DNA from 3 places in the Arthrobacter sp. UYEF36 genome. Region 3 is predicted to be linked to each of the others. Evidence: predicted binding sites of a transcription regulator. Region 3 holds the regulator's gene; each other region holds the start of a gene.
The links. Region 3 encodes LexA, which represses DNA repair genes until DNA is damaged. Its sites were predicted from a motif close to TCGAACANNTGTTCGA; they were not measured.

Region 1 (3,251 bases), on a different contig from region 3:
CGCGATGCGCCCCCGCGGGGTTCGTCCCAGCAGTCCCTCGCGGACGAGATACGGCTCGGCGACGGTTTCCACCGTTTCGGTCTCTTCGCCGACGGCGATGGCCAGGGTGGACAGTCCCACGGGCCCTCCGCCGAATTTGGTGATGAGAGCCTCCAGGACGGCACGGTCGAGACGGTCCAGGCCCCGCTTATCGACCTCGTACATGTCCAGCGCCGCGGAGGCGGCGCGTGCGTCGATCTGCTCAACGCCGTGCACCAGCGCCCAGTCGCGGACCCGGCGCAGGAGCCGGTTGGCGATGCGGGGCGTGCCGCGCGAACGGCCCGCGATTTCGCTGAAGCCGGCGGAGTTGACCTTGAGGTCCAGGAGGCCGGCGGAGCGCCGCAGGACGAGCTCCAGTTCGGCCACGGAGTAGAACTCGAGGTGGCCGGTGAAGCCGAAGCGGTCCCGGAGCGGCCCGGGCAGCAGGCCGGCGCGGGTGGTGGCCCCCACCAGGGTGAAGGGCGGGAGTTCCAGCGGGATGGCGGTGGCGCCGGCACCTTTGCCAACGACGATGTCGACCCGGAAGTCTTCCATCGCCATGTAGAGCATTTCCTCGGCCGGCCGGGACATCCGGTGGATCTCGTCGAGGAAGAGCACTTCACCTTCGGAGAGCGAGGACAGGATGGCTGCCAGGTCCCCGGCATGCTGGATGGCGGGACCGCTGCTGATCCGCAGCGGGGCGTTCATTTCGGCCGCGATGATCATGGACAGCGTGGTTTTGCCCAGCCCGGGAGGGCCGGAGAGCAGGACGTGGTCGGCGCTGCGGCCGCGCATGCGCGAGGCTTCCAGGACGAGGGAGAGCTGCTTGCGGACCCGGTGCTGGCCGACGAAGTCGTGCAGGTTCTTGGGCCTGAGGGCGGCTTCGATGACACGCTCCTCCGGCTCCTCTCCCCCGGCGACAATCGACGGCTCAGCCACGGGCGCCTACCCTGTTTCCGGCGCGGGCGCCGTCCTGGCCCAGCCAGCGGAGGGTGGCGCGCAGGATCTCGGCAACGTTGCCCTTCTCGGCCAGTTCGGGGGAATCAGCCAGGGATTTGTCGATGCTGGCGGTGGCGTCCTTCTCGGACCAGCCAAGACTCGTCATGGCTGCGACGACCTGAGGCTTCCAGACCGTTTCGGAGGACGCCGCCGGGGCCGTGGCGCCGGTGGCGGTGCCGTGCGGCACGAGCTTTCCGGCGAGTTCCAATACGATCCGGCCGGCGACCTTGGGGCCGATGCCGGGCACTTTCGTGAATGCCTTGCCGTCGCCGGAGTGAGCGGCGACGCGGATGGCTTCGGGCTCGTGCACGGCCAGGACGGCCAGCGCCAGCCGGGGGCCGACGCCGCTGACGCTGAGCAGGACATCGAAGACTTCGCGTTCGTCGTCGCTGCCGAATCCGAACAGGGTGAGGGAATCCTCGCGGACGATCAGGGAGGTGAAGAGTTTCCCCTCCTCGCCGGTGCGGAGCCTGCTGAGGGTCTGCGGCGTGGCGTTCACGCTCATGCCGGCGCCGTTGAGGTCGATCACGGCGGAGGACAGGCCGACGTGCGCTACGGTTCCGCGGAGAAAACTGATCAAAGCCGGGCTCCTGAAAATTCAGCTGAAAGATAGAACCGGGAAGACCCGGCTATCCGAACATATCTACGAATACCCTATCAAGTGCTGCCACCGGACAGCCGGACATTCAGCGTGAACGGCGCGCTTTGGCCTCCGCGTCCGCCCAGGCCCGCTGGGCCGGGGTCAGGGAGAGGCTGCCCGGTCCCGTGGTGGCGACCGCGGCGCCGCTGCCGGCCCGCCAGGCGTGGGTGATGGCCAGCGCGAGGGCGTCGGCGGCGTCCGCCGGGCGGGGCGGGGCGTCGAGCCGGAGGATTTTGGTGACCAGTTTAGTGACCGCGTCCTTGTTGGAGGTTCCGCTGCCGGTGACGGCGGCTTTCACTTCTGACGGGGTGTGCAGGGCCACCGGAATGCCGCGGCGTGCGGCGGCGGCGATCACGACGCCGGAGGCCTGTGCAACCCCCATCACGGTGCTGACATTGAGCTGCGAGAAAACGCGTTCGACGGCGAGGACGTGCGGTTCGTACAGGTCGAGCCACTCGTCGATGGAGGTGGCGATGACCAGCAGGCGCTGGTCCAGGCTCTCCGCCGGGGAGGTTCCGACGACGCCGAACGCCACCATGGTGGCGCGGCGGTTCTTTTCGACGTCCACGACGCCGATCCCGCAGCGGGTGAGGCCCGGATCGACGCCGAGGACGCGGAGGGTCACTCGGATTCCAGTGCGGCCTGCACTTCGTCGCTGAGGTCAGCGTTGCTGTAAACGTTCTGGACGTCGTCGAGTTCCTCGAGGGCGTCGACAAGCTTCATGAACTTCTTGGCGGCGTCGAGATCCAGCGGGACCTGCATGGACGGGACGAACTCGGCCTCGTCGGTGTCGTATTCCATCCCGGCTTCCTTGAGCGCATCGCGGATGGCCTGCAGGTCGGTCGGCTCGGAGTGGATCTCGAAGCTGTCGCCGTTGTCCTTGACTTCCTCGGCGCCGGCGTCGAGGACGGCCATCAGGACGTCGTCCTCGGTCAGGCCGTTCTTGGGCAGCGAGACGACGCCTTTGCGGGAGAAGAGGTAGCTGACCGAGCCGGGGTCGGCGATGGTGCCGCCGTTGCGGGAGATGGCGAGCCGGACCTCGGACGCTGCACGGTTCTTGTTGTCCGTCAGGCATTCGATCAGCAGCGCGGAGCCCTGCGGTCCGCGGCATTCGTACATGATCTCGGTGTAGTCCACAACTTCGCCGGTGAGTCCGGCGCCGCGCTTGATGGCGCGGTCGATGTTGTCAGCGGGTACCGAGGTCTTCTTGGCCTTGGTGACGGCGAGTTCCAGGCTCGGGTTGCCGGCGAGGTCCGGGCCGCCCATACGTGCGGCAACTTCGATGTTCTTGATCAGCTTGGCGAACGACTTGGCCCGGCGGCTGTCGAGGATGGCCTTCTTGTGCTTGGTCGTCGCCCATTTGGAGTGGCCTGACATGCTTTACGCTTCTCCTCTGATCATTCGAATAAACAATTCATGCACGCGCTTCTCCCCCGTCACTTCCGGGTGGAAGGAGGTGGCCAGCAGCTTGCCGGAACGCACAGCAACAATTCTAGCCGCCCCGGCCAGCGCCTCGGGGTGGGAGGCCTTGGAAGGTTCCACGGTGGCGAGGACCTCCACGCCGGCGCCGACGCGCTCCACCCAGGGTCCGCGG
Region 2 (3,251 bases), on a different contig from region 3:
ACACCCGGTGCCCTGCTGCACGCGGCCAACCCGGGCAGTCACCCCGCTTTGACGACCGGGAGTTCGGCCCAGTGGGTCGTGTACCGCGGGGACAACATGTCGCGTTTCATGCTCCAGTCCGGCCCGCCCCGGATTCCGGCTCGGCCCAGCCCGATGGAGCCGCGTCCGTACCGCCGGCTGACCTCCTCCAGCAGCGAGCCGATGCCGCGTTCCTCGTGCGGGTTCTCGAAGATCTCCAGCGGTGCCTGGTTGCCGGTGGGGCGCAGATCGGTGACCATGATCCCGGCGCGGACGTACCTGATGCCGTTCTCGATCCGGGGAAGCAGGGCATACGCCGCCCTCGCCAGGAGGACCGGGTCAGCGGTGGGCATGGGCAGAGAGACGCACACCGAGGGATGCGAACTGGGCTGCAGGCTGTAATAGGACGTGGCGGCGAAGGCCGTCAGCACCTTTGCCTGCAGCCCGTGCCTCGCCAGCCGGGCACTGGCCTGCTGGGCATACACGCCGAGGACCTGGCGAAGACCGGCGCTGGTGGTGATCGGGGTTGAGAAGGAACGGCTGAAGATCAGCTGGTCGCGGCCGATCCGCTCTTGCTCGAGGGGGATGCACGGAGTTCCCTGGAGTTCCAGCACGGTCCGCATCAGCACTACGGAGAAGCGGTCCCTGATCCTGACCGGGTCCGCCCGCGCGAGGTCCAGGATCGAATGGATGCCCAGGGCATTGAGCCGTTTGGTCAGCCGCGTCGCGACTCCCCAGAGTTCGACCACGGACAGGCCCGCCATGAGCTTCTCCCGATGGCCAGCGGGCACGGCATCCCAGTGGCAGACGCCGTCGAATGCCGGGTTGTGTTTGGCCCACTTGTTGGCCAGCTTCGCCAGCGTCTTGGTGCCGGCGATGCCCACGCAGACGGGAACACCGACGTTCCGGCGCACCGCCGTCTTCATGGTGTGCCCCAGCCGCTGAAGCTCCTCCGGGGTGCCGCTGACGCCCAGAAATGCCTCGTCGATGCTGTAGACCTCCAGCCAGGCCGAGTAGCGGCCGAGGAGTTCCATCACCCTGGCGCTGATGTCCCCGTAGAGCTCGTAGTTGCTGGATCGTGCCACGAGCCCCCATTCCTTGGCCCGCGGTGCGAGCTTGAACCAGGGCTCGCCCAGGGGGATCCCGAGTGCCTTGGCCTCGGGGGAGCGGGTGACGGCGCAGCCGTCGTTGTTGGAGAGGACCACCAGCGGACGGCCCTCCAGGGAGGGGTCGAAGGCGCGTTCGGCGCTGGCATAGAAGCTGTTCACGTCAACCAGGGCGATGCTGCCACGCCCGGGTACGGCCCTAGACATGGTGCAGGCAGCGGGTCGCGACACCCCAAATAACCAAGTCCGACAGGCCCGGGACTCTGATGTCCGGGTAGCGGGGGTTGTCTGCCTGAAGCACCACGCCCGAAGCCGTCAGGCGCAGCCGCTTGACCGTGAGTTCCCCATCGAGGACTGCGATGACGACGCAGCCGTCGCGCGGCTCGAGTGCCCGGTTGACGATCAGTTCGTCGCCGTCGCTGATCCCCGCGCCCTCCATGGAGTCGCCGGACACCCGGACGACGTACGTGCTGGTGATGTCTTTGATGAGATGTTCGTTGAGGTCGATGCGGCCGTCAAAGTAGTCCTGGGCCGGAGAGGGGTAGCCGGCGGCGACCTGCACCGGCGAGATCAGGACCGACAAAAGAGAAGTGCCCGCGTCTATCACGCGGGGCCCGATGATTACGCCCACAACACACCCTTATTCGAATATATGTTCGATCTATCCAGTGTAGCCCCGGGTGCTGACATTGAGCAGACTTCGCCCACTTGTATGTCATCGGTGCCTCCGGGGTCGCTCCATTTAGCCAGGCGCCTAGAGCACAGCGCCGTTTCCGTGGCGAAAGCCGACGCACCTCGGACGCGTCTTCAGGTCATGCCGAACGCACCCTCATATCCTCGACCGGCATGCGTCGTACTTCCTGGACCCCGGCCGCTGCTCGTGGGCGGCACGGGTGAAATACCTTGTACGGAAAACGACCGCCTACGAGAACCAACACTGCTGCAAGCCAGCAGGTAGTCACCGCTCGGGGCCGTCCTGGTGGGCCCCAGTCAAGTTCACACAACCATAGGGGTCACCTGCATCAGGTTTCATCCACGCCTGGCTAAAACTTAGGAGTCGGTGAGTCCGTCATATGTGGACCAAAAGTCGGCCATGGAGCGGGGCTGACCCAGGAGCAGCGCTTCAAGGTAAAGAAGGTGTGTGTGCCAACCAGGCAGGTAGTCGACAGCCTCGATTCCGAGCCCGTCGTGCTGCAACGCCAAGTGTGTCGACGCGCCGGCTGGAGTGAGCACAATCTTCACATGCGAGGGTGGTTCGTCTGGGAACGACCATGTCATGCTAAGAATCCGTTCCGGTTCACATTCCTGAATACGGCTGGTGCAGAAATAGCCCTCGGCATGTTGAATGGTTACGGAATTGCCGACAACGAATTTCCCAGAAGTCAGTTTCCCAAGCCAGCGCGGCAACGCCTCAGGGTCGGTGAGACCCCACCAGATCTGGTCCGCAGGCACGGCCATAGACCAGCTGTGAGACACCTGTCCGTTCGCAGTATGAAGCCAGCGATTTATGAGAGGCATAACCGGAGCCTAGTGCAGCGTTGCAGGAATTGGCTCCGCAGGGGTGACAGGACGCCGACGGCCTCCGCGCGATAATACGGAGTTGCCGCGTTGCCAGGCAGAGGGGGCGCACACGTGCCGCGCCCTGTCACGATTTGGGGCAGGAAGCGACGGATCACAACCACCCCTGGCGAAGGTATCAACGACAGTAAGGGCTGTTCCGTAAAGGGAAGGGACAGTCGACGAATCTCGCTTGCTAAGGTCAACCCTATTGTCCCGCCCGTGAGAATTCGCCTGAAGGGAAGAGCAGTGAAGGCCAACCACTACGACGATTTCGCCGAGAATTACTCGGCTGAGAACGAGTCCAGCCTCCTCAACGCCTACTACGAACGGCCGGCGATGATTGAACTTGCCGGCGACGTGACCGGTCACCGTGTCCTCGACGCTGGGTGCGGCTCCGGGCCGTTGTCCGCGGCACTGAGCGCGAAAGGCGCGATCATGACCGGCCTCGATTCCAGTCCTGCGATGCTCGAACTGGCAAGACAGCGATTGGGCGCTACCGCGGACCTGTACGTGGCCGACCTCAGCAAACCGCTCCCTTTCGCCGATGACTCTTTCGACGACGTTGTC
Region 3 (3,251 bases):
CGGCTGCGCGAATGGGCCGAGGACACCGCGACGGGGGACCGGGACGAACTCCTGCCCGGCGTCACGGACCGCGCCTGGCGGCAGGTGTCCGTCACCTCCATGGAGTGCCTCGGCGCGCAGAAGTGCCCCCTGGCGGCCGAATGCTTCAGCGAACTGGCCCGCCAGAACGCCGCAGATGCCGACGTCGTCGTCACCAACCACGCCATGTTGGCCGTCAGCGCCTTCGAGGGCCTGGCGGTCCTGCCCGAATACGACGTGGTGGTGGTGGACGAAGCCCACGAACTCCAGGACCGGGTGACGGGTGCCGTGTCCGGCCAGCTCTCCGTCGCGATGGTGCACGCGGCCGCGTCCGGAGCCCGGAAGCACACCGGCATCACCGTGGACGCACTGAACAATGCCGCCTCCAACCTCGAACTTGCCATTGAAGGGGTCCCCAGCGGACTGATGCCCAACGGCCTCAACAGCGAACAACTCGACTGCGTGGACCAGCTGCGGGACGCCTGCCGCGCGGCGCTCTCGGACTCCAAGGGGGACAGCGCCACCACGGCCGACGGCGGCCGCCAGCTCGCGCGCTCCCGACTCATGGTGATCCTGGAGCTCTGCGAACGGCTGCTCGCCGCCCGCGAAAACCGCGAAGTGGTCTGGTTTTCCCGCAACAGCACCTTCGACCCGCAGCAGGGCTACTCCCAGCCGGACGAGTCCGCTCCGGCCCTGATCAACATCGCCCCGCTCAGCGTCGCCGGACGGCTCCGCGAGGGCCTGTTCGCGGACCACACCGTCATCCTGACCTCGGCGACGCTGGCGATCGGATCCGCCTTCGAACCCGCCGCCGGCGGCCTGGGCCTGGTCGGACCGGGAGCCCCGAGCTGGACCGGGGTCGACGTCGGCTCGCCCTTCGAATACCCGAAACAGGGCATCCTCTACGTTGCCAAGCACCTGCCCAAACCCGGCCGCGGCATGTCCCCGGAGGCCCTCGACGAGCTCGAGAAGCTGATCCGGGCCTCCGGCGGCGGGGCCCTGTGCCTGTTCTCCTCCCGGCGCGCCGCCGAGGAGGCCGCTGAAGCCCTGCGCCCGCGGCTGGACATGAGCATCCTCTGCCAGGGGGATTCGACCATGACCGCGCTGGTGAAACAGTTCGCCGACGAACCCGACACCTGCCTCTTTGGCACCATGTCGCTGTGGCAGGGTGTCGACGTGCCAGGAACCTCCTGCCGCCTCGTGGTGATCGACCGGATACCGTTCCCGCGGCCCGACGATCCGCTGATGACAGCACGGTCCCGTGCGGTGGCCCAGGCCGGCGGCAACGGGTTTATGAGCGTTTCCGCCACCCACGCCGCCATCCGCCTGGCCCAGGGTGCCGGCCGGCTGATCCGTACGACGACGGACAGGGGAGTGGTGGCCGTGCTGGACTCGCGGCTCTCCACCGAGCGCTACGGGGGATTCCTCCGCGCCGCCCTGCCGCCGTTCTGGCCGACCACCGACCCCGCGATCGCCTACGCAGCCCTGGCACGGCTCGCAAAGGAATCCGGGCAGCCCGCCACGTAGTCCGCAGGAACGCGAGGGGCCCCGTCCAATGCCGAAGGGGCCCTTTTCGCTGCTCTTGACGTGCCGGTCCTGGGCGGTCCTAGAGGGAGCGCAGCACCGAGACGACTTTGCCCATGATGACGGCGTGATCGCCGAGGATGGGCTCGTACTGGGTGTTCTGCGGCAGCAGCCAAGTGTGGCCGTCGCGCTGGCGGAACGTCTTGACCGTCGCCTCGTCGTCCAGCAGCGCGGCGACGATGTCACCGTTGATGGCGTCGCCCTGCCGGCGCACCACCACCCAGTCACCGTCGCAGATGGCGGCGTCGATCATCGAATCCCCCGCGACTTTAAGCATAAAGAGTTCGCCGTGGCCCACCAGCTGGCGCGGCAAGGGCATCACGTCCTCGACGACCTGGTCGGCCAGGATCGGCCCGCCTGCGGCAATGCGGCCCACCAGCGGCACCATGGCGGTGTCGGTGGCGCTGGCCAGCTCTGACACCGACAATCCGCCGACCGTGCGCAGTCCGCCGGACTTCTCCACCCCTGAAATCTTCGTGGTTCCCTCGTCGAGGGTCAGCGGCATCAGCACTTCCATGGCCCGGGGGCGCTTGGGGTCACGCCGCAGGTAGCCAAGTTTCTCCAGTTGCGAGAGCTGGTGGGTGACGCTGGAGAGGCTGGCCAGGCCAACGGTGTCACCAATCTCGCGCATGGAGGGCGGATAGCCGTTGTCCGTGACGGAGCGCTGGATGGTTTCCAGGATCTTCTTTTGCCGGACGGTGAGGCTCTTGGGTGGCCGGGCCGCCTGCGGGCTCCGTTGCTGGGTGGCCCTGCCGCCAGTGGCTGGTGCTGCCATGTTCGCCAACGCCTTTCCGTTCGGCCCGGCCGCCGTGGCTGCGGCTGCCGGGAACTGCCGGCCTGAAATGTCAGACCCTGCTGATCAACTGCAGAAGTGGTTGTTCTGTAGCTCAAACGTAGGCCAGCCACACAGCTTTTTCAAACATTTGTTCTAGCGAGTCTCGACATTGTTCGTTGGTAAGTGCTAAAACAGAACATGCAGGATTCGAATATGTGTTCTATTCATTCGCAGTTTGAGGATGGATCACTGTTCGGACACAGCATGACGTTCGGTTCTTTGTTCGAAGGTTAGGCCGGTTGGCGGCAAGTACGTGGAGTACGCCGGGCGGCACAGTATGGTCCAGGAGGGCTCAGTTCATGTCAGCATCAAGCGCGTTTCACGACACTTTCGGCCGCGACGCATTCGGCAACTACGGCCGCCCCGACGGCGGTGCGTCCGCCGGCCAGCAGGGCGGGTTTGGCCAGCGGGGCTCCATCGCCCGGCACGTCCCGGCCGGCGGGAACAGTGCAGGCCGCGGGCCGCGGGTCAAGCAGGCGCCGCTGCGGCTCACCCGGCGGGGGCGCTTTGTCTTCATCGGGGTGCCGCTGATTCTGCTGGCTGCGCTCATTCTGTCCTTCAGCGGTTTCCTTAACGCCCCGGCCAAGGCGGCAGAGTCCGCTGCCGGCCTGTCGTTGACTCCCACCGTCACCGTGACGGTGCAGCCCGGTGAGTCACTCTGGGCCATCGCCGAGACCGTGGCGCCGGAGCGCGACCCCCGTGACGTCGTCACCGATATCATCCAGCTGAACAACCTGGATGCCGCCCGTGTCGTGCCGGGCCAGGCACTCTTTATTCCGTCCAAGTAACACCCCGGATCCGTCACAGTTTCAGG

Region 1: ruvA (Holliday junction branch migration protein RuvA) is a predicted target of LexA. The motif match lies at 1,651-1,666, and genes of this name have one in related genera.
Region 2: ABIB29_RS04390 (LexA family protein) is a predicted target of LexA. The motif match lies at 1,769-1,784, and genes of this name have one in related genera.

What each region holds. Positions count from the first base shown of each region.
Region 1 is NZ_JBEPOX010000002.1:381,602-384,852, forward strand. Features, by position in the region: gene ruvB (Holliday junction branch migration DNA helicase RuvB) at 1-957, opposite strand, end outside; gene ruvA (Holliday junction branch migration protein RuvA) at 950-1,597, opposite strand; gene ruvC (crossover junction endodeoxyribonuclease RuvC) at 1,704-2,282, opposite strand; gene ABIB29_RS05780 (YebC/PmpR family DNA-binding transcriptional regulator) at 2,279-3,034, opposite strand; gene pdxT (pyridoxal 5'-phosphate synthase glutaminase subunit PdxT) at 3,038-3,251, opposite strand, start outside.
Region 2 is NZ_JBEPOX010000002.1:71,143-74,393, forward strand. Features, by position in the region: gene ABIB29_RS04385 (Y-family DNA polymerase) at 39-1,331, opposite strand; gene ABIB29_RS04390 (LexA family protein) at 1,324-1,755, opposite strand; gene ABIB29_RS04395 (SRPBCC domain-containing protein) at 2,175-2,576, opposite strand; gene ABIB29_RS04400 (class I SAM-dependent methyltransferase) at 2,931-3,251, shown strand, end outside.
Region 3 is NZ_JBEPOX010000011.1:52,008-55,258, reverse strand. Features, by position in the region: gene ABIB29_RS15750 (ATP-dependent DNA helicase) at 1-1,545, shown strand, start outside; gene lexA (transcriptional repressor LexA) at 1,625-2,377, opposite strand; gene ABIB29_RS15740 (LysM peptidoglycan-binding domain-containing protein) at 2,737-3,225, shown strand.